2 regions of the Pseudarthrobacter sp. SL88 genome follow, and region 2 is predicted to be linked to the other one. Evidence: riboswitches for the same ligand, from Rfam matches in the RefSeq annotation. Region 2 holds a riboswitch; the other holds the start of a gene.
What was found. A riboswitch is a leader RNA that binds a small molecule or an ion and turns the genes downstream of it on or off. The one in region 2 is predicted to bind glycine.
Positions count from the first base shown of each region.

Region 1: another riboswitch for glycine. It lies ahead of gcvP (aminomethyl-transferring glycine dehydrogenase); the one in region 2 lies ahead of cycA (D-serine/D-alanine/glycine transporter).

Region 1 is NZ_JAPPRD010000001.1:3,134,954-3,144,484, forward strand. It holds gene OVA06_RS14165 (L-serine ammonia-lyase) at 1-1,327, opposite strand, end outside; gene gcvT (glycine cleavage system aminomethyltransferase GcvT) at 1,334-2,482, opposite strand; gene gcvP (aminomethyl-transferring glycine dehydrogenase) at 2,576-5,440, opposite strand; glycine riboswitch at 5,629-5,726, opposite strand; gene OVA06_RS14180 (TetR/AcrR family transcriptional regulator) at 5,823-6,359, opposite strand; gene OVA06_RS14185 (MFS transporter) at 6,446-8,005, shown strand; gene OVA06_RS14190 (Dps family protein) at 8,116-8,595, opposite strand; gene OVA06_RS14195 (APC family permease) at 8,818-9,531, shown strand, end outside.
Region 2 is NZ_JAPPRD010000001.1:3,504,640-3,514,170, reverse strand. It holds gene glyA (serine hydroxymethyltransferase) at 1-862, opposite strand, end outside; gene gcvH (glycine cleavage system protein GcvH) at 859-1,242, opposite strand; gene gcvT (glycine cleavage system aminomethyltransferase GcvT) at 1,535-2,683, opposite strand; gene gcvP (aminomethyl-transferring glycine dehydrogenase) at 2,693-5,545, opposite strand; glycine riboswitch at 5,702-5,800, opposite strand; glycine riboswitch at 6,061-6,159, shown strand; glycine riboswitch at 6,160-6,254, shown strand; gene cycA (D-serine/D-alanine/glycine transporter) at 6,305-7,849, shown strand; gene OVA06_RS15880 (hypothetical protein) at 8,070-8,876, shown strand; gene OVA06_RS15875 (LamB/YcsF family protein) at 8,860-9,531, shown strand, end outside.

The sequences.
Region 1 (9,531 bases), 370 kb from region 2:
AGAGCGCCATTTTTGCCGCGTTGATGGCCTTGGCCGCGGCGATCGCGTTCCGCTCGATGCACGGAACCTGCACCAGCCCGCCGATCGGATCACAGGTCAGGCCCAGGTTGTGTTCCATCGCGATTTCCGCGGCGTTCTCCACCTGCGCCGGGGTGCCGCCCATGACCTCGGCGAGTCCCGCCGCCGCCATGGACGACGCCGATCCCACCTCGCCCTGGCAGCCCACCTCGGCACCCGAAATGGACGCCTGTTCCTTGTAGAGCACCCCCACGGCGCCGGCGGCGAGCAGGAACCTGGCCACCACGCCGTCGCGGTCTTCCTGCGTTGCCTGGTCCATGCCCGGGGCGAAATGCAGCGCGTAGTACAGGACCGCGGGGATGATCCCGGCCGCCCCGTTCGTCGGGGCGGTAACCACCCTCCCGCCGGAGGCGTTCTCCTCGTTCACGGCCAGGGCCACCAGGTTCACCCACTCCTGCCAGTACCTGGGGTCATGGAAGTCCCAGTCCGTGAACTCCAGGTCCTGGCTGTCCTCGCCGGGGCGGGCGCATTCCTTTTTCAGCCGGTCGAACCAGTCCGGGGCGCGGCGGCGGACCTTCAACCCGCCCGGCAGCACCCCGTCACGCTTCAACGACGTCGCCACGCACGCCTCCATCACGGACCAGATATGCAGCAGCCCCGCCCGGATCTCCTCCTCGGAACGGGAAGACTTCTCATTGACCAGCATCACGTCGCCGATCCCCAACCCGGTGTCCGCGCAATGCCCCAGGAGCTCCGCAGCGGTCCGGAACGGCAACGGCAGCTCCTTCTTGGACTCATCCAACTCCTGCTGCGCGGCATCCTCCTCACCCTCACGGACAATGAACCCGCCGCCCACGGAGAAGAACGTGGCCCGGTGGAGTTCCCCGCCGTTGCCGTCCGAGACGGTGAACGTCATCCCGTTCGTGTGCCGCGGCAACACCGTCAACGGCCGCAACACCATGTCCTTCACCCCGTACGGCAACGCCACGCCTGCCCCGCCGCCGGCACCCGCCAGCTGCAGCGTCCCGGTCTCGGCGATCACAGCCAACCGCTCCTCCACCTCCGCCGGGAGGATCCTTTCGGGGTGGAACCCCTCCAGGCCCAGCAAGATGGCCGTCATCGTCCCGTGCCCATGCCCCGTCGCAGCCAACGACCCATACAGATCCACCCGCAGCCCTGCCACCCGGGACAACACCCCGCTGCTCTTCAACTCCTCGGCAAACACCGCAGCAGCCCGCATCGGCCCCACAGTATGAGAAGACGAAGGCCCAATACCAACAGAAAACAGATCAAAAACACCAACAGCCATGACGTCCTACTTGGTGCGCTTGTAGAATGGCAGCTCGACGACTTCGAACGGTTCGGCCTTGCCACGGAGGTCCACGTCGAGGGCTGTTCCGGGGGCGGCGTGTTGGACGTCGACGTAAGCCAGCGCCACCGGGTAGCCGAGGGTGGGTGAGGGCTGTCCGGAGGTGACCTCACCAACCACTGCCCCGTCCTTGAGGACCGGATAGTGGGCACGGCCGGCACGGCGGCCCAGGCCTTTCAGGCCCACCAGGCGACGGCCGGTGGTTGATCCCGCGCCGGCTTCCTTCTTTGCTGCCAGCGCAGCTTTGCCCACGAAGTCGCCCTCTTTGGACAGCGCGACGACGGGACCCAGTCCAGCTGAGTAAGGATCGCCCTGCAGGGAGAGTTCGTTGCCATACAGGGGCATCCCGGCTTCCAGTCGGAGCGAATCCCGGGATGCGAGGCCCGCCGGAGTGAGCTCCCCGTCGTCGGCCAACGCGAGGAGTGCCTGCCAAAGCCCCACGGCGTCATCGTTGGGCACGAAGATCTCAAAGCCGTCTTCGCCGGTGTAGCCCGTGCGGGCCAGCAGGAGGGCGAGTCCGGCTCCGTTGACCAGGAACGGGACTTCCACCGCGGCGTAGTACTTCAGCCCGGTGACGTCTGCGTGCTGGGCCGCGGGAACCAGCCGGAGCAGGAGGTCCTGCGCCTTGGGCCCCTGGACGGCGATCAGCGAAGTTTCCGCCGAGGCGTCCTGCACGGTGACGTCGAAGCCGGCAGCGCGGTCCTGCAGGGCCCCGGCTACTACCTTGGCGTTGCCTGCGTTCGGGACCACCAGGTACTTGGCTGTTCCGTCCGCAGCCGCGGGGAGGCGGTACGTGATCAGGTCGTCGATGATGCCGCCGTCGGTGTCACAGATCAGCGAGTACTTGGCCTTGCCCACCGCGATGGCTGACGGCTTTCCTGCCAGGGCGTAGTCGAGGAATGCTGCGGCGTCCGGGCCGGTGACCCAGACTTCACCCATGTGGGAGAGGTCGAACAGGCCGGCCGCGTTGCGCACGGCGTGGTGTTCGGCGAGCTCGGAGCTGTACTTGAGGGGCATCTGCCAGCCACCGAAATCGGTGAAGGAGGCGCCCAGCTTCTGGTGCTCGCCGTAAAGGGCGGTGTAGTTCTCAGTCATGGGAAGTCCTTAGGGAGCAGCTGTTAGGCCTGTCGAATGTGGTGATTGGGCTTGTCGACATCAAGGTTTCGGCAAGCCCAACCACCGAGCAACCTAGTTTTCGAAGGAGGTATCTTCCTCGAACGCCTCGAGGGGCGGGCAGGAGCAGACCAGGTTGCGGTCGCCGGCTGCGCCGTCGATGCGGCCCACGGGCGGGAAGTACTTGTCCTGCTTGTGGTGTGCCGGGAATGCGGCCTGCTCGCGCGGGTAGGCGCGGTCCCAGTCGGAGCTGACGACGGCTGACGCCGTGTGCGGTGCACGCCGCAGCGGGGAATCTGCGACGGCGAAGTCGCCGTTGGCCACCTGGTCGATTTCCTTGTGAATGGTGATCATGGCGTCGATGAAGCGGTCGATCTCGGCGAGGTCCTCGGACTCGGTGGGCTCCACCATCAGGGTCCCGGCCACCGGGAAGGCCAGGGTGGGCGCGTGGAAGCCGAAGTCGATCAGGCGCTTGGCCACGTCCTCGGCGGTCACTCCGGTACGGGCGGTGAGTTCGCGCAGGTCCAGGATGCACTCGTGCGCCACGAGCCCGCCCTCACCCGTGTAGAGCACCGGGTAGAACTCGTTCAACCGGGCAGCAACATAGTTCGCGGCCAGCAGCGCGGACTTAGTGGCCTCGGTCAGGCCCGTACCGCCCATCAGCTTCACGTACGCCCAGGAAATCGGCAGCACCCCGGCGGACCCGAACCGGGACGCGGAAATCGCCACGCCGTGGCCCTCCTCATGCGCGGCTTTATTCGCATCGCCGGGCATAAACGGGGCCAGGTGCGCCTTCGCAGCGACCGGTCCGACGCCGGGCCCGCCGCCGCCGTGCGGGATGCAGAACGTCTTGTGCAGGTTCAGGTGCGAGACGTCGCCGCCGAACTTGCCCGGCTGCGCCAGGCCCACGAGGGCGTTCAGGTTCGCGCCGTCCACATACACCTGTCCCCCTGCGGCGTGGACCGCGTCGCAGATCTCGGTCACGTCGCCGTCGTAGACGCCGTGGGTGGACGGGTAGGTGATCATGATGCAGGACAGGACATCCCGGTTCGCCTCGATCTTCGCCGTCAGGTCATCGTGGTTGATGGTGCCGTCCGCGGCCGTGGCGACAACAACCACCTTCATGCCCGCCAGCACGGCGGAGGCGGCGTTGGTGCCGTGCGCGGAGGCAGGGATCAGGCACACGGTGCGCTGCTCATCACCGCGGGAGCGGTGGTAGCCCCGGATCGCCAGAAGGCCGGCGAGTTCACCCTGGGAACCGGCGTTGGGCTGGATGGAGACCTGGTCGTACCCGGTGATCTCGGTCAGGTCAGCCTCGAGCCCGGTGATCAGTTCACGCCAGCCCTCGGTCTGGGAATCCGGAGCGAACGGGTGGATGGAGGCGAACTCCGGCCAGGAAATCGCTTCCATCTCGGCGGTAGCGTTCAGCTTCATGGTGCAGGAACCCAGCGGGATCATGGTCCGGTCCAGGGCCAGGTCCCGGTCGGACAGGCGGCGGATGTAACGCAACAGCTGCGTCTCTGACCGGTGCGTGTTGAACACCGGGTGCTCCAGATAGCCGGAGGACCGCTCCACCCCGGCATCCAGTGCGAAGCTCCCGCCCCCGGCGACCTTGGCGCCAAAGATGTCCACGACGTCGGCGACGACGGCCGTCGTCGTGGTTTCATCCAGGGAGATGCCTACGGTATCTGCATCGATGGAGCGCAGGTTGATGCCGCGTGCCTCAGCATCGGCAATAATGCCGGCGGCGCGGCCGGGAACCCGAACGGTGATGGTGTCGAAGAAGCTCTTGTGCAGGACTTCCACGCCGGCGGCCGCGAGGGAGGCCGCCAGGGTGCGGGCGTGGGCGTGCGTCGTTTCCGCGATCGCTTTCAGCCCGTCCGGGCCGTGGTAAACGGCGTACATGGAAGACACGATGGCCAGCAGTGCCTGCGCGGTGCAGATGTTGGACGTGGCCTTCTCGCGGCGGATGTGCTGCTCGCGGGTCTGCAGGGCCAGGCGGTAGGCAGGGACGCCGGCGTCGTCCTTCGAGACGCCCACCAGGCGGCCCGGCAGCGAGCGTTCCAGCCCCTTGCGGACGGCCATGTAGGCGGCGTGCGGGCCGCCGAAGAACAGCGGAACGCCGAAACGCTGGGTGGAGCCGACGGCGATGTCCGCACCCTGCTCACCCGGAGGAGTGATCAGGGTCAGCGCCAGCAGATCAGCAGCAACGGTGACCAGCGCGCCGCGCTCCTTGGCGGCGGAGATGGCATCTGCCTGGTTGAAGACACGGCCCGAGGCGCCGGGCTGCTGGAGCACGATGCCGTTGATGTCGCCCTCGGGCAGGCCCTTAGAGAGGTCGGCGACCTCCACCTTGAAGCCGAGCGCTTCGGCGCGGCCCTTGACGATGGCGATGGTCTGCGGCAACACGTCGATGTCCAGGACCGTTTTACCGTCAGCGGCAGGCTTGGCCTTGTTGGCGCGGCGCATCAGCAGGACTGCCTCGGCCACCGCCGTCGCTTCGTCCAGCAGGGATGCGTTGGCAATCGGCAGGCCCACCAGGTCCTGGACCATGGTCTGGAAGTTCAGCAGCGCCTCCAGCCGGCCCTGCGAGATCTCGGGCTGGTACGGCGTGTAGGCGGTGTACCAAGCCGGCGCCTCAAGGATGTTGCGGCGGATCACGGCCGGGGTGATGGTGCCGTAGTAGCCCTGGCCGATCAGCTGCACGGCGGTCTTGTTCTTCGCAGCAAGGCGTCGCAGCTCGGTTAGGACCTCAACCTCGCTGAGGGCGTCCTGCAGTTTCAGGGCCGTCTCCTGGCGGATGACCTGGGGAACGGCGGTATCGACCAGGGAGTCGACGGTGTCGTAGCCCACGGCCTTGAGCATGGTGTCGACGTGGTCCTGGCGCCGGGCACCGATATGGCGGTCGACGAAAGTGGTGGAGGCTGAACTAACCGTCACGGGGGAACTCCAGATACTCAGGCGGCGCAGGGTACGCCACAGCGATTCGGGTCCCTCCCCGCTCTGTATTGGACCTGAGAGTTTCCGCGGCGCCTGCATGGACAGGACCCGCTTGCACCGTCGGTGAGCACAACGGTCCGGCATCCGGTAACGGGGTGCCTGGACGGCCTGCTGCTTTCCAGAGGTGCCTCGCCGCGGCGGTACAGGGGCCTGCGAGATTCCTGGGGAGGATTTGCTCCTACGGCGCCTGCCGAACGTTGTGGCAGGACTCTCCCGCCGCAGATCAAAGGCTATTCAATTGGATGTGTACGCGGGGCCGTCCGGTGACGACTCCCACAACGCTTAATTCTCCTACGCCACGGCCCCCGGGGCAAATGTCCTGCTAGCGCCGGAGCCGCACCAGTGCTGCCAGCAATTCGTCGACGTCCGCGGCCGCGCCGCCTTCGGGGACGGGGCCAACGGAGAGCATGGCGTTGAAGTAGAGGCCGTCCCCCATGTACAGCACGGCCTTGGCCAGGGCCGGCCCCACGTCGGCGGCGATTTCGTCGAGCCACCGCCGCTGGATCGCAGCGAATCGGCGGCGGGTTTCTTCATGCGCCACCTCCGCCAGCCTGGTGGCGGCGACGATGGCCCGGTCCAAGGGGGTGTCTCCCCACACCGAGGACCGGATGAAGTAGGCCGCTGCGCCCTCCGATGCGGCGGCCATGGCATCGGCGTCTTCTCCCGCGAGCGTGTCCAACTGGTCCAGGAGCGCCTGGATCAGGGCTTCCTTGTTCGGAAAGTGGTAGAGGAGCCCGCCCTTGGAGACGCCGGCCTTTCGGGCCACGGCGTCCAGGGTGGCGGCTCGCTCCCCCACCTCAATCAACAGGGTGGCGAAGGCGTCAAGGACGGCTTCGCGGGCGACTGGCTTTCGGGGCATGCCATCCATCATGCCTTCCCGGGATGTCAGGGGCTCAACTCAGCCATCACTCCAAACTGTACCGTCTGGACGGTATAGTTAATTCCATGACCATCTCGACGCACCGTGATGCACCCCTGCTCCAGGGACCCGCCACGCCACGGGCCCCGTGGCGCGACTGGCTGGCCCTTGCGCTGCTGATGTTTCCCGTACTGCTGGTGGCCGTGGACAACACGGCCCTGACCTTCGCCCTGCCCGCGATCGCCCAGTCCCTGAACCCTTCCGGGGTGCAGCTGCTCTGGATCGTGGATGCCTACCCCCTGGTCTTGGCGGGGCTGCTGGTGTGCATGGGCAGCCTCGGCGACAGGATCGGCCGGCGGCGGCTGCTCCTCACCGGCAGCCTGGGCTTTGCCGCACTCTCGGCCGCCACGGCGTTCGCGCCAACGGCGGAATGGCTGATCGCAGGACGCGCCGCCCTGGGCTTCTTCGGGGCCATGTTGATGCCCTCTACCCTCTCGCTCATCCGCAACATCTTTGCGGAGCCCAACCGCCGCCGGCTGGCGGTGGCCATCTGGGCCGCCGGCTTCTCCGGCGGGGCCGCCCTGGGGCCGATTTTCGGCGGCTGGTTGGTGGAGCACTACTGGTGGGGCGCAGTCTTCCTGGTCGCAGTGCCGCTCATGCTGCCACTGATCGCCCTGGGTCCGGTGCTGATTCCGGAATCGAAGAATCCGGAACCGGGGAAGGTGGATTTTCCCAGCATCGTGCTGTCCCTGCTGGTGATGGTGCCACTGGTGTACGGCATCAAGGAAGTGGCTACGGAAGGAGTGTCCGGCACCGGCCTTGGCGCCATGGCTTTCGGCCTGGCCATGGCAGTCGTTTTTGTCCGGCGACAGCTCCGGCTGCCGCATCCCCTGCTGGACATGTCGCTTTTCCGCAACCGGGTGTTCAGCATGGCCATCACCGCAAACGTCCTGGCCCTGTTTTCCTTCAACGGCTTCATCCTCTTCCTGGCCCAGCACCTGCAGCTGCTCGAGGGCATGACGCCGTCCGCCGCAGGCGTCGCCATGATCCCGGCCCTTGTTGCCACTGTGGTGGCAGGCCTGGTGGTGGTGCCACTGGTCCGGAAGGTTAGGCCCGGCTTCGTGGTGGGCACGGGCTTGGCGTTCAGCGCTACGGGGTACAGCCTGGTGACGTTCGGGAACCACGACGGCGGGCCCACACTGCTGCTGGCAGCCTTGCTGATCCTGGCGCTGGGCGTGGGGACGGCTGAAACCATCTCCAACGACCTCATCCTCGGTGCGGCTCCGGCGCACAAGTCAGGTGCAGCGGCCGCCATCTCGGAGACCGGATACGAGGTGGGGGCGCTGCTGGGGACGGCCGTACTGGGCTCCATCCTCACGGCCTCCTACCAGCACAACCTGCACCTCCCGGCCGCTGTGGACGGCACCGCCACGGAAGCAGCCCGCCACAGTGCCGGCGAAACACTGGCCGGCGCCATGGACCTCGCAGCCGGGCTTCCGGCCCCGCTGGCCGATGCCGTCCGCCAGGCCGCAGCCGCCGCCTTCGACTCCGGCGTGCACGTCACCGCGGCGATTGGGCTGGTCCTGATGGCCACCGCGGCAGTCTGCGCCGCCGTCGTTCTTCGCAAAGTGCCCAAGGCCGCGTAACAGCACCACGGCACATGGCAGCGCGTAGGCCTTAACGGCAAAGGCGCCCTGCGCCGGAGATCAGCCTCCGGCGCAGGGCGCCTTATTCCTGCCGTGGCGGCAGCCCGCTGCTACTTTTCGTCAGGAGCGGTGACGCTGGCGGTTGGCTTGAGCGTCTCGGCGTTCACCATCCAGGCGAACTGCTCCAGCTTGGCGATGAACTCGTGCAGCAGGTCTGCGCTGGTGGGATCTTCCTCATCCACCTCGTCATGAACCTTGCGCATGGTGCCCACGGCGGCCTCCATGGCTGCAACGATCCGCTCGATGGCGTCCTTGGTGCTGATCAGCCCCTCGGGAAATTCCGCCAGGGCAGTCGACTTCGACACGGTGGAGCTGCGGCCGTCAGGCAGTGCATGGAGGGCCCTCATGCGTTCGGCGGTGTCATCGGCGAACTGGCGGGCGGCATCAACGATCTCATCCAGCTGCAGATGGAGGTCCCGGAAGTTGGTGCCCACAATGTTCCAGTGCGCCTGCTTGCCCTGGATGTGCAGCTCGATCAGGTCGGCGAGTACGGCCTGCAGATTGTTGGTCAGGGTCGGTGAAGCTTTCATGGGAGTCCTCCTCGATTGGTCCAGTAACTTCGAAACTATCAGCGCCCGGGCCACCCGGCATGGGCCTGGGCGGATATTTCTCAGTGAGCTTACTAATTTTGCCGCACAGTCATAAACGAACGTGATTCATATTCCCTCTTGCGCGACCGCCGTCACACCTCCATACTAAATGAACGCCATTCATATAGTGACCCCGGTCATAAGCTTTCAGAAAGCGGTGCCATGACAGAAGCACTCCGCACCAGCTCCATCGCCGCGCGGGGCGAGGAATTGCCCGGCAGCGGCGACATTACCGCCAAGGGACTAAAGGGCGGGCAGCTGGGGCTCCTCGCCGTCGTCGTCCTGGGAATTTCCACGATCGCCCCCGCCTACACCCTGACCAGCGCACTGGGCCCCACCGTCAATGAAGCCGGGCTCCAGCTGCCCGTGATTTTCCTGATCGGCTTCATCCCCATGATCCTGGTCTCGCTGGCCTACCGGGAACTCAACGCCGATTCACCGGACAGCGGCACCACCTTCACCTGGGTCAGCAAAGCGTTCGGCCCCTGGGTCGGCTGGATGGGTGGTTGGGGCCTCCTGGCGGCCAACATCATCGTGCTGTCCAACCTCGCCGGCGTGGCCGTCGATTTCTTCTACCTCTTCCTGTCCCAGCTCACCGGTTCACCGGAATTGGCGGAACTGGCCGATAACAAGGCCCTGAACGTCCTGACCTGCCTGGTTTTCGTCGCCCTGGCTGTCTGGGTCAGCTACCGCGGACTGCACACCACCAAAGTGGTGCAGTACGGCCTGGTGGGATTCCAGCTGCTGGTGCTCGGCCTGTTCGTCGGCATGGCCTTCGTCAACTGGTCCACCTCGGAGACCGCCATCCCCTTCAGCTGGGAGTGGTTCGACGTCACCAGGATCGAGACCTTCGGCCAGGTGGCCGCAGGAATTTCA
Region 2 (9,531 bases):
CGATGACGTGCTCCAGCGGCCCTCCCTGCTGGCCCGGGAACACAGCCGAGTTGATCTTCTTGGCGATGTCGGCGTCGTTCGACAGGATGATGCCGCCGCGCGGACCGGCGAGGGTCTTGTGCGTGGTGGAGGTGGTGACGTGGGCGTGCGGCACCGGGCTGGGGTGCAGGCCTGCGGCGACGAGGCCGGCGAAATGTGCCATGTCCACCATGAGGTAGGCGCCTACCAGGTCGGCAATCCGGCGGAACTCGGCGAAGTCCAGCTGGCGTGCGTATGCGGACCAGCCGGCAACGATCAGCTGTGGCTTCGTCTCCAGCGCCAGGCGCTCCACCTCTGCCATGTCGATGGTGTGGGTGTCTTCGCGGACCTGGTATGGCACCACGTTATAGAGCTTGCCGGAGAAGTTGATCTTCATACCGTGAGTCAGGTGTCCGCCGTGGGCGAGGTTCAGGCCCATGATGGTGTCGCCGGGCTTGATCAGCGCGTGCATCACCGAGGCGTTGGCCTGTGCACCGGAGTGCGGCTGCACGTTGGCGAATTCGGCACCGAACAGGGCCTTGAGCCGGTCGATGGCGAGCTGTTCAATGACGTCCACGTGTTCGCAGCCGCCGTAGTAGCGCTTGCCCGGGTAGCCTTCGGCGTACTTGTTGGTCAGCACCGAGCCCTGCGCCTGCATGACTGCGGCGGCGGTGTGGTTCTCGGAAGCGATCATTTCCAGGCCGTCGCGCTGGCGGCCCAGTTCGTCGTCGATCTTGGCCGCTATCTCCGGGTCCAGGACGGACAGGTCCGCGTTCAGGCTGGGGGATTCAACCTGGCGGAAGGCAACCGCCTCAGTGACAGCCGCGCCGGCAGCCGCGCTCACAGCTCGCCGCCGTTCGCTGCGGCGTATTCTGCGGCGGACAGCAGCGGGCCTTCTTCGGTGACGGACACCTTGAACAGCCAGCCAGCCCCGTACGGGTCGCTGTTGATGAGGGCGGGATCGGACACCACGCCGTCGTTGATCTCGGTGACTTCGCCGGTCACGGGGGAGTAGAGGTCCGAAACGGACTTGGTGGATTCCACCTCGCCGCAGGTTTCGCCGGCCGTCACGATGGAGCCAACCTCGGGCAGGTCCACGTACACGATGTCGCCCAGCGCATCGGCGGCAACGGCCGAGATACCGATCCCGGCAGGCCCGGACCCGTCAACAGCAATCCACTCATGCTCGGCGGAGTACTTCAGTTCAGCTGCAACTTTGCTCATGATTTTCCTGTTCGTTTGAAAACTTAGTTGTGGTCGGGAGTGGAGTTGGCAGGACATCCTCCACGTGCTCGGTCGTGTAGACGCCCGCTGAGCGGACGTGACGCTTCCTTAGACGCACGTTTCCGAATGCCCCGCCACCTCCAAGGGCGGGCTGGCCGCGGTTTCCGAAAGCGTGCGTCAGAGCGACGAAGTGGGCCCACGCCGTCCGGGTTCCCTGGCCGAGCTTGCGAGGCTAGGGGGACGGGGGGTGCAGCACGCGTGGAAACTGGGGCTTGTCCGTCCCGGAGTGGGGCTACTTTTGGCGTTTGTAGAAGGGGAGTGCCACTACTTCGAAGCGTTCCGGCTTGCCGCGGAGGTCCACGTCGACGAGGGTGCCGGCTTCGGCGAACTCGACGTCGACGTAGGCCAGTGCCACCGGGTAGCCGAGGGTGGGGGAGGGCTGGCCGGAGGTAACTTCGCCGATGAGGGAACCGTCCTTGAGGACCGGGTAGTGGCCGCGGGCGGCGCGGCGCCCGGTGCCCTTGAGGCCCACGAGCTTCTGGCCCACGGTGGATCCGACGCCGGCGGCCTTGATGGCTGCCAGGGCCTCCTTGCCCACGAAGTTGCTTTCCTTTGCCAGGGACACGACCGGTCCCAGCCCGGCGGCGTAGGCGTTGACGCGGCGGGAGAGTTCGTTGCCGTAGAGGGGCATGCCGGCTTCGAGGCGGAGCGAGTCGCGGGCCGCGAGGCCTGCCGGGATGAGACCGGAACCTTCGCCGGCCGCGAGCAGGGACTCCCACAGGGCGGCTGCCTCCAGGTTGCCGGTATAGATCTCGAACCCGTCCTCGCCGGTGTAGCCGGTGCGGGCCACCAGCAGGTCCCGGACGGCGCCGTTGACCGTGATGCCCACCTCGACGGCGGCGTAGTACTTCAGCTCCGTGACCAGGGAGTGCTGGCTGGCCGGGACGAGCGCCAGCAGGATGGCCTCGGCGGCGGGACCCTGGACGGCGATCAGGGAAGTCTCGGCCGAAGCGTCCTGCACGGTGACGTCGAAGCCGGCGGCGCGTTCCTGCAGGGCCGCGGCCACTACCTTGGCGTTGCCTGCGTTGGGGACCACCAGGTACTTGGCTGTTCCGTCCGCAGCCGCGGGGAGGCGGTACGTGATCAGGTCATCGATGATGCCGCCGTCGGTGTCGCAGATCAGCGAGTACTTGGCCTTGCCCACCGCGATGGCTGACAGCTTGCCTGCCAGGGCGTAGTCCAGGAACGCTGCGGCGTCCGGGCCGGTGACCCAGACTTCACCCATGTGGGAGAGGTCAAACAGCCCGGCGGCGTTGCGCACGGCGTGGTGTTCGGCGAGTTCGGAATCGTACTTGAGGGGCATCTGCCAGCCGCCGAAGTCGGTGAAGGAGGCGCCGGCCTTCTTGTGCTGCTCGTAGAGAGCGGTGTAGTTCTCAGTCATGGGAAGTCCTTAGTTCTCGAAGTCGGAAAGCGGCGGGCAGGAGCAGACCAGGTTGCGGTCGCCGGCTGCGCCGTCGATGCGTCCCACTGGCGGGAAGTACTTGTCCTGCCGCAGGGAAGCGACGGGGAACGCGGCCTGCTCGCGCGGGTAGGCGCGGTCCCAGTCGGAGCTGACGACGGCGGACGCCGTGTGCGGTGCGTTGCGCACCGGCGATGCCTCCAGGGAGAACTCGCCGGCTGCTACCTGCTCGATCTCGGCGTGGATGGTGATCATGGCGTCGATGAAGCGGTCGATCTCGGCGAGGTCCTCGGACTCGGTGGGCTCCACCATCAGGGTCCCGGCCACCGGGAAGGCCAGGGTGGGGGCGTGGAAGCCGAAGTCGATCAGGCGCTTGGCCACGTCCTCGGCCGTGACGCCGGTGCGGGCGGTGAGTTCGCGCAGGTCCAGGATGCACTCGTGCGCCACGAGCCCGCCCTCACCCGTGTAGAGCACCGGGTAGAACTCGTTCAACCGGGCAGCAACATAGTTCGCTGCCAGCAGCGCGGACTTAGTGGCCTCGGTCAGTCCCGTACCGCCCATCAGCTTCACGTACGCCCAGGAGATCGGCAGCACACCGGCAGAGCCGAACCGGGACGCGGAAATCGCCACGCCGTGGCCCTCCTCATGCGCGGCTTTATTCGCATCGCCGGGCATAAACGGGGCCAGGTGCGCTTTCGCCGCGACCGGGCCGACGCCGGGCCCGCCGCCGCCGTGCGGGATGCAGAACGTCTTGTGGAGGTTCAGGTGGGACACGTCGCCGCCGAACTTGCCCGGCTGCGCCAGGCCCACGAGGGCGTTGAGGTTCGCGCCGTCCACGTACACCTGGCCGCCGGCGGCGTGGACCGCGTCGCAGACTTCGGTGACGTCGCCGTCGTAGACGCCGTGGGTGGAGGGGTAGGTGATCATGATGCAGGACAGGGCGTCCCGGTTCGCCTCGATCTTGGCGGACAGGTCGGCGTGGTTGATGGTGCCGTCCGGGGCGGTGGCGACAACAACCACCTTCATGCCGGCCAGCACGGCGGAGGCGGCGTTGGTGCCGTGCGCCGAGGCGGGGATCAGGCACACGGTGCGCTGCTGATCACCCCGGGAGTGGTGGTAGCCCCGGATCGCCAGAAGGCCGGCGAGTTCGCCCTGGGAACCGGCGTTGGGCTGGATGGACACCTGGTCGTACCCGGTGATCTCGGTCAGGTCAGCCTCGAGCCCGGTGATCAGCTCACGCCAGCCCTCGGTCTGGGAATCCGGAGCGAACGGGTGGATGGAGGCGAACTCCGGCCAGGAAATCGCTTCCATCTCGGCGGTGGCATTCAGCTTCATGGTGCAGGAACCCAGCGGGATCATGGTCCGGTCCAGGGCCAGGTCCCGGTCGGACAGGCGGCGGATGTAACGCAACAGCTGCGTTTCTGACCGGTGCGTGTTGAACACCGGGTGCTCCAGGTATCCGGAGGTGCGCAGCACGGAGTCGGGCAGCTCGAAACCCTGGGCGTCGCCTACCGGGCCGGCACCAAAGGCGACGGCCACTGCGGACAGCGTTGCCGCCGTCGTGGTTTCATCGATGGAAACGCCCACCGTGTCCGCGTCGACGAAGCGGAGGTTGATGCCGCGCGCCTCGGCGGCGTTGATGACCTTGGCGGCCTTGCCCGGCACGCGCACGGTGAGGGTGTCGAAGAAGGAGTCGGTGACCAGTTCGCGGCCCATGGCGGTGAGGGCCGTGGCCAGGATCCTGGCGTTGTGGTGGGCGGTTTCTGCGATGGCCTTCAGTCCGTCCGGGCCGTGGTAGACGGCGTAGAAGGAGGACACGATGGCCAGCAGCGCCTGGGCGGTGCAGATGTTGGACGTGGCCTTCTCACGGCGGATGTGCTGCTCGCGGGTCTGCAGGGCCAGGCGGTAGGCGGGAGCGCCCGCGTTGTCCTTGGAGACACCCACGATCCTGCCGGGGAGGGTGCGTTCCATGCCCTTCTGCACAGCCATGTAAGCGGCATGCGGGCCGCCGAAGAACAGCGGCACGCCGAAACGCTGGGTGGAGCCGACGGCGATGTCCGCACCCTGCTCGCCCGGAGGAGTGATCAGCGTCAGCGCGAGCAGGTCAGCGGCCACTGTGACCAGCGCACCGCGCTCCTTGGCCTCGGCGATAACGGCGCTCTGGTCCCACACCCGGCCGGACACGCCCGGCTGCTGGAGCACGATGCCGTTGATGGCACCTTCAGGCAGGCCTGCGGAGAGGTCAGCAACCTCCACCTCGAAGCCGAGCGCTTCGGCGCGGCCCAGCACGATGGCGATGGTCTGCGGGAGGCAGTCGGCATCAAGGACGGTCTTGCCGTCCTTGGCGTCCTTATTTTTGTTCGCCCGGCGCATCAGCAGCACAGCCTCGGCCACGGCAGTGGCTTCATCGAGGAGTGACGCGTTGGCCACCGGGAGGGCGGTGAGGTCCTGAACCATGGTCTGGAAGTTCAGCAGCGCCTCCAGCCGGCCCTGGGAGATCTCGGGCTGGTACGGCGTGTAGGCGGTGTACCAGGCCGGCGCCTCAAGGATGTTGCGGCGGATCACGGCCGGGGTGATGGTGTCGTAGTAGCCCTGGCCGATCATCTGCACGGCGGTCTTGTTCTTGCCCGCCAGCCGGCGCAGCTCGGTCAGGACCTCAACCTCGCTGAGGGCGTCCTGCAGCTTCAATGCCGTTTCCTGGCGGATCGATGCCGGAACAGCCACGTCCACCAGGCCGTCAACGCTGTCGTAGCCCACAGCCTTCAGCATGGTGTCGACGTCAGCCTGCCGGCGCGCACCGATATGGCGGTCAACGAACGAAGTTGGAAGGGATTGAATCGTCATGAGGAACTCCAGGTCTGGCCGGCCAGGGTGGCACGGCATGGGATGGGTTCCTCCCCGCTCTGTATTGGACCTGAGAGATTCCGCGGAACCCTGCGTGGCGGGTTCGCTTGCACCGTCGGTGAACCTGGCCGGAGCCGGGTTACTTTCCAGAGTTGCCTCGCCGTGACGGTACGGGGGCCTGAGAGATTCCTGGGGAGGATTTGCTCCTACGGCGCCTGCCCGGTGGTGCCGGGAGGACTCTCCCGTCACAGCTCGAAAGGCTATTCAACTGTGGGTGATTCGCCTCACACCGTACAGGTTGGTTGAAAGGAAAACAAATCCGACTGTCACGCGATGGGCGGCAGCGGCTTTGTTGCGGCGGCGGAAAAAGGGGGTTTGACATCCGATCGTGACCCGCACCACACTGGGTCCGGTGATCAGCACCGTGTCCGGCTGGCTCAGCTCATCGGAGCAGCCCGGGCCAACGTTGCCCCGGAAGGGTGCGGCCGCTGAGCATACCTAATTGAACATGCCTTCGACCTGCGGCGGGAGAGTCCTGCCGGGTACATTTAGCAGGCGCCGTAGGAGCAAACCCTCCCCAGGAAACTCTCAGGCCCATGTACCGCCGCGGACAGGCAACTCTGGAAAGCAGCCGGACCTGTTCCGGCTCACCGGCGGTGCAAGCGGCTTGGGCTGCGGAAACTCTCAGGTTCACTACAGAGCGGGGAGGAACCCAACTTCTGCGGCACCCAAAATGCCGCTTTATCGATGGAGTTCCCCATGGCGATTCATCCCCCCACGTCCAACGGCGAGCCACCCCGCAACAACCCTCCTGCGGGCAGCGCCGCCCGCAGCGAGCCTCCCCACCTGGAGCGGCAGCTCACCAACAGGCACATCCAGCTCATAGCAATCGGCGGTGCCATCGGCACCGGCCTCTTCATGGGCTCCGGCAAGACCATCTCCGCGGCCGGCCCGTCCGTGATCTTCGTGTACATGATCATCGGGTTCATGCTCTTCTTCGTCATGCGAGCCATGGGCGAACTGCTCCTGAGCAACCTGAACTACAAATCCTTCAGCGACTTCGCAGCCGACCTCCTGGGGCCGTGGGCGGGGTTCTTCACCGGCTGGACCTACTGGTTCTGCTGGGTGATCACCGGCATCGCAGACGTCATCGCCATCGCCGGCTACTCCAAGGAACTCTGGCCCGGACTGCCGCTCTGGATCCCCGGGCTTGCCACCGTGGCCATCCTGCTGCTGCTGAACCTCGCCACGGTCAAGGCCTTCGGCGAGACCGAATTCTGGTTCGCCCTCATCAAGATCATTGCCATCGCGGCGCTGATCATTGTGGGCCTTTTCATGATCTTCACCGGCTTCCAGAGCGACGCCGGAACCGCGAGCTTCACGAACCTCTGGAGCCACGGCGGCTTCTTCCCCAATGAGTTCATGGGCTTCGTGGCCGGCTTCCAGATCGCCGTGTTCGCCTTCGTCGGCATCGAACTGGTGGGCACCACCGCAGCCGAGGCCAAGAACCCGGAGCGGACGCTGCCCAAGGCCATCAATGCCATCCCCGTTCGCGTACTGCTCTTCTACGTGGGCGCCCTGATCATCCTCATGGCCGTCACCCCGTGGACCCAGTTCGCGGCCGGGCACAGCCCCTTCATCGGCATGTTCTCGCTCGCCGGGCTGGGCGCTGCAGCCACCGTGGTCAACCTGGTGGTCCTCACCTCTGCCATGTCCTCGGCCAACTCCGGCATCTACTCCACCTCGCGCATGGTGTTCGGTCTCGCGCAGGAGGGTGACGCCCCGGGCATCTTCAGCCGGCTGTCCTCGAGGAAGGTGCCCAGCAACGCGCTGTTCCTCTCCTGCGTACTGCTGCTCTCCGGCGTCGTGCTCATGTACGCCGGCCAGGACGTTGGCAAGGCCTTCGAGATGGTGACCACCGTCTCCGCCGTCTGCTTCATCTTCGTCTGGTCGGTCATCCTGGCCAGCTACATTGCCTTCCGCAAGCGCCGCCCGCACCTGCACGAGGCGTCGAAGTTCAAGATGCCTGGCGGCATCCCCGTTGTGTGGGTGGTTTACGCGTTCTTCGCGTTCGTCCTCTGGGCCCTGACCACCCAGCCGGACACGCTTGCAGCGCTGCTGGTGACCCCCATCTGGTTCCTCGTGCTTGGCGTTGCGTGGGCCATCCTCCGCCGCCGGCCCGCCCACCTTGCCCGCTTCGAGGTCTTCCGCGCAGAGCTGCGCGCCGACGAACAAGCGGCGGCCGGCGGGCAGGACCGCGAAAGGTCCGCCCAGGAGGAAGCATCCAGGGGCTCCCGCTCCTAGGCTTCTTCGCAAATCCAGGCCATCAGGTTGCGGATAAGCGAATAAGCTCCTGACTGCAACGCTGCGGCGGGACCCACACCGGGTCCCGCCGCAGTGCTGTCTGCAGCAGGAGGGTGCAGGGGCGCCGGCGTCAAAGTTCAGCATGCTTAGTGTTTCTGCATCTAGGATGGGAGAAGCACGGCAGCCACCCGCTGCAGCTCGACGTGAAACGAAGGTGACCATGGCTAAGCGCAGCAACCCAGCAGTACGGATCGCCCAGGAAACTGCCCACAACGCAGTCTTTGACAAGGACGGCAAGCCCAAGCCCGGCGTCCACAACATGCTCCTGAAAGCCGTGGAGATCCAGCGCCCGCTGGTGCTGGCCTACATCCGCCGGCTGCAGAAGAAGCACCCCCGTGCCACGGCAGCCCAGCTGGCCGGCTTCCTTGAGCGCGACTACCTCCGCGCCGTCACCGGCGGCGGCGCAATCGTGGGGGCCACCGCCGTCGTGCCCGGTGTGGGGACCGTCGCGTCGCTGGGACTCTCGGCAGCCGCCACGGTGGGCTTCCTTGAGGCAACCGCCCTGTACGCAACCTCCCTCGCGGAGCTCCACGGCATCCGCCTGACCAACCCGGAGAAGGCCAGCACCATGGTCATGGCCATCATGCTGGGAGAGGAAGGCACCGCCCTGCTGGGCACCCTCAGCGGACAAATGGCCGGCAACGGCGCTGGAGCCACCAAGCAGTGGGGCAGCGTGCTCTCCAAGTCGATGCCGATGCCGGGCTTCAGCACCATCCGCAACCGCATCCAGAAGGCCTTCCTCAGGAACCTCCTCAAACGCCAGGGAACTGCGCTCCTGGGCCGGGCACTGCCGTTCGGGATCGGCGCCGTGGTGGGCGGAGCCGGTAACCTCGTGATGGGCCGTGCGGTGGTGGCCAACGCCAAGGAGGCGTTTGGACCCATGCCGGACAGCCTGCCCGGTGAGCTCACGGCAGCCGGGACCACGGAAAACCAGCTGGAAGGCAACACTTTTGGATCTCAACGCTGACCTCGGCGAATCATTCGGCTCGTGGACCATGGGCGATGACGCCCGGATGTTCCAGCTGGTCACCAGCGCCAACGTGGCCTGCGGCTTCCATGCCGGAGATCCCGTCACCATGCTGGACAGCTGCCGCGCGGCCTACGAACTGGACGTCACCGTCGGCGCGCACGTTGGCTACCGGGACCTGGCGGGCTTCGGCCGGCGGTCCCTGGACACGAGTTTTGATGAGCTCTTCGGCGACGTTCTGTACCAGCTGGGCGCGCTCGACGGCGTGGCCCACGCCGTAGGTGCGTCGGTGGACTACGTGAAGCCGCACGGGGCGCTCTACAACCGTTTGGTGCACGACGCTGAGCAGGCCTCCGCCGTGGTGGCGGCCGTCAACGCCTACGACCCCGGGCTCCCGATCCTGGGCCTCCCGGGTTCCGAGCTGCTCAAGCAGGCACAGGAAGCCGGGCACCCGGTGTTCGTCGAAGCCTTCGTGGACCGCGCCTACCGGGCTGACGGAACGCTGGTGCCGCGGTCCGAGGAGGGCGCCGTGCTGCACGACGTCGACGCGATCGTTGAGCGGGCCGTCCGGCTGGCCACCAGGGGCGAAGTCGTGGCCACCGACGGCACCGTGGTCCAGGTCCGGCCCGATTCCCTGTGCATCCACGGAGACACC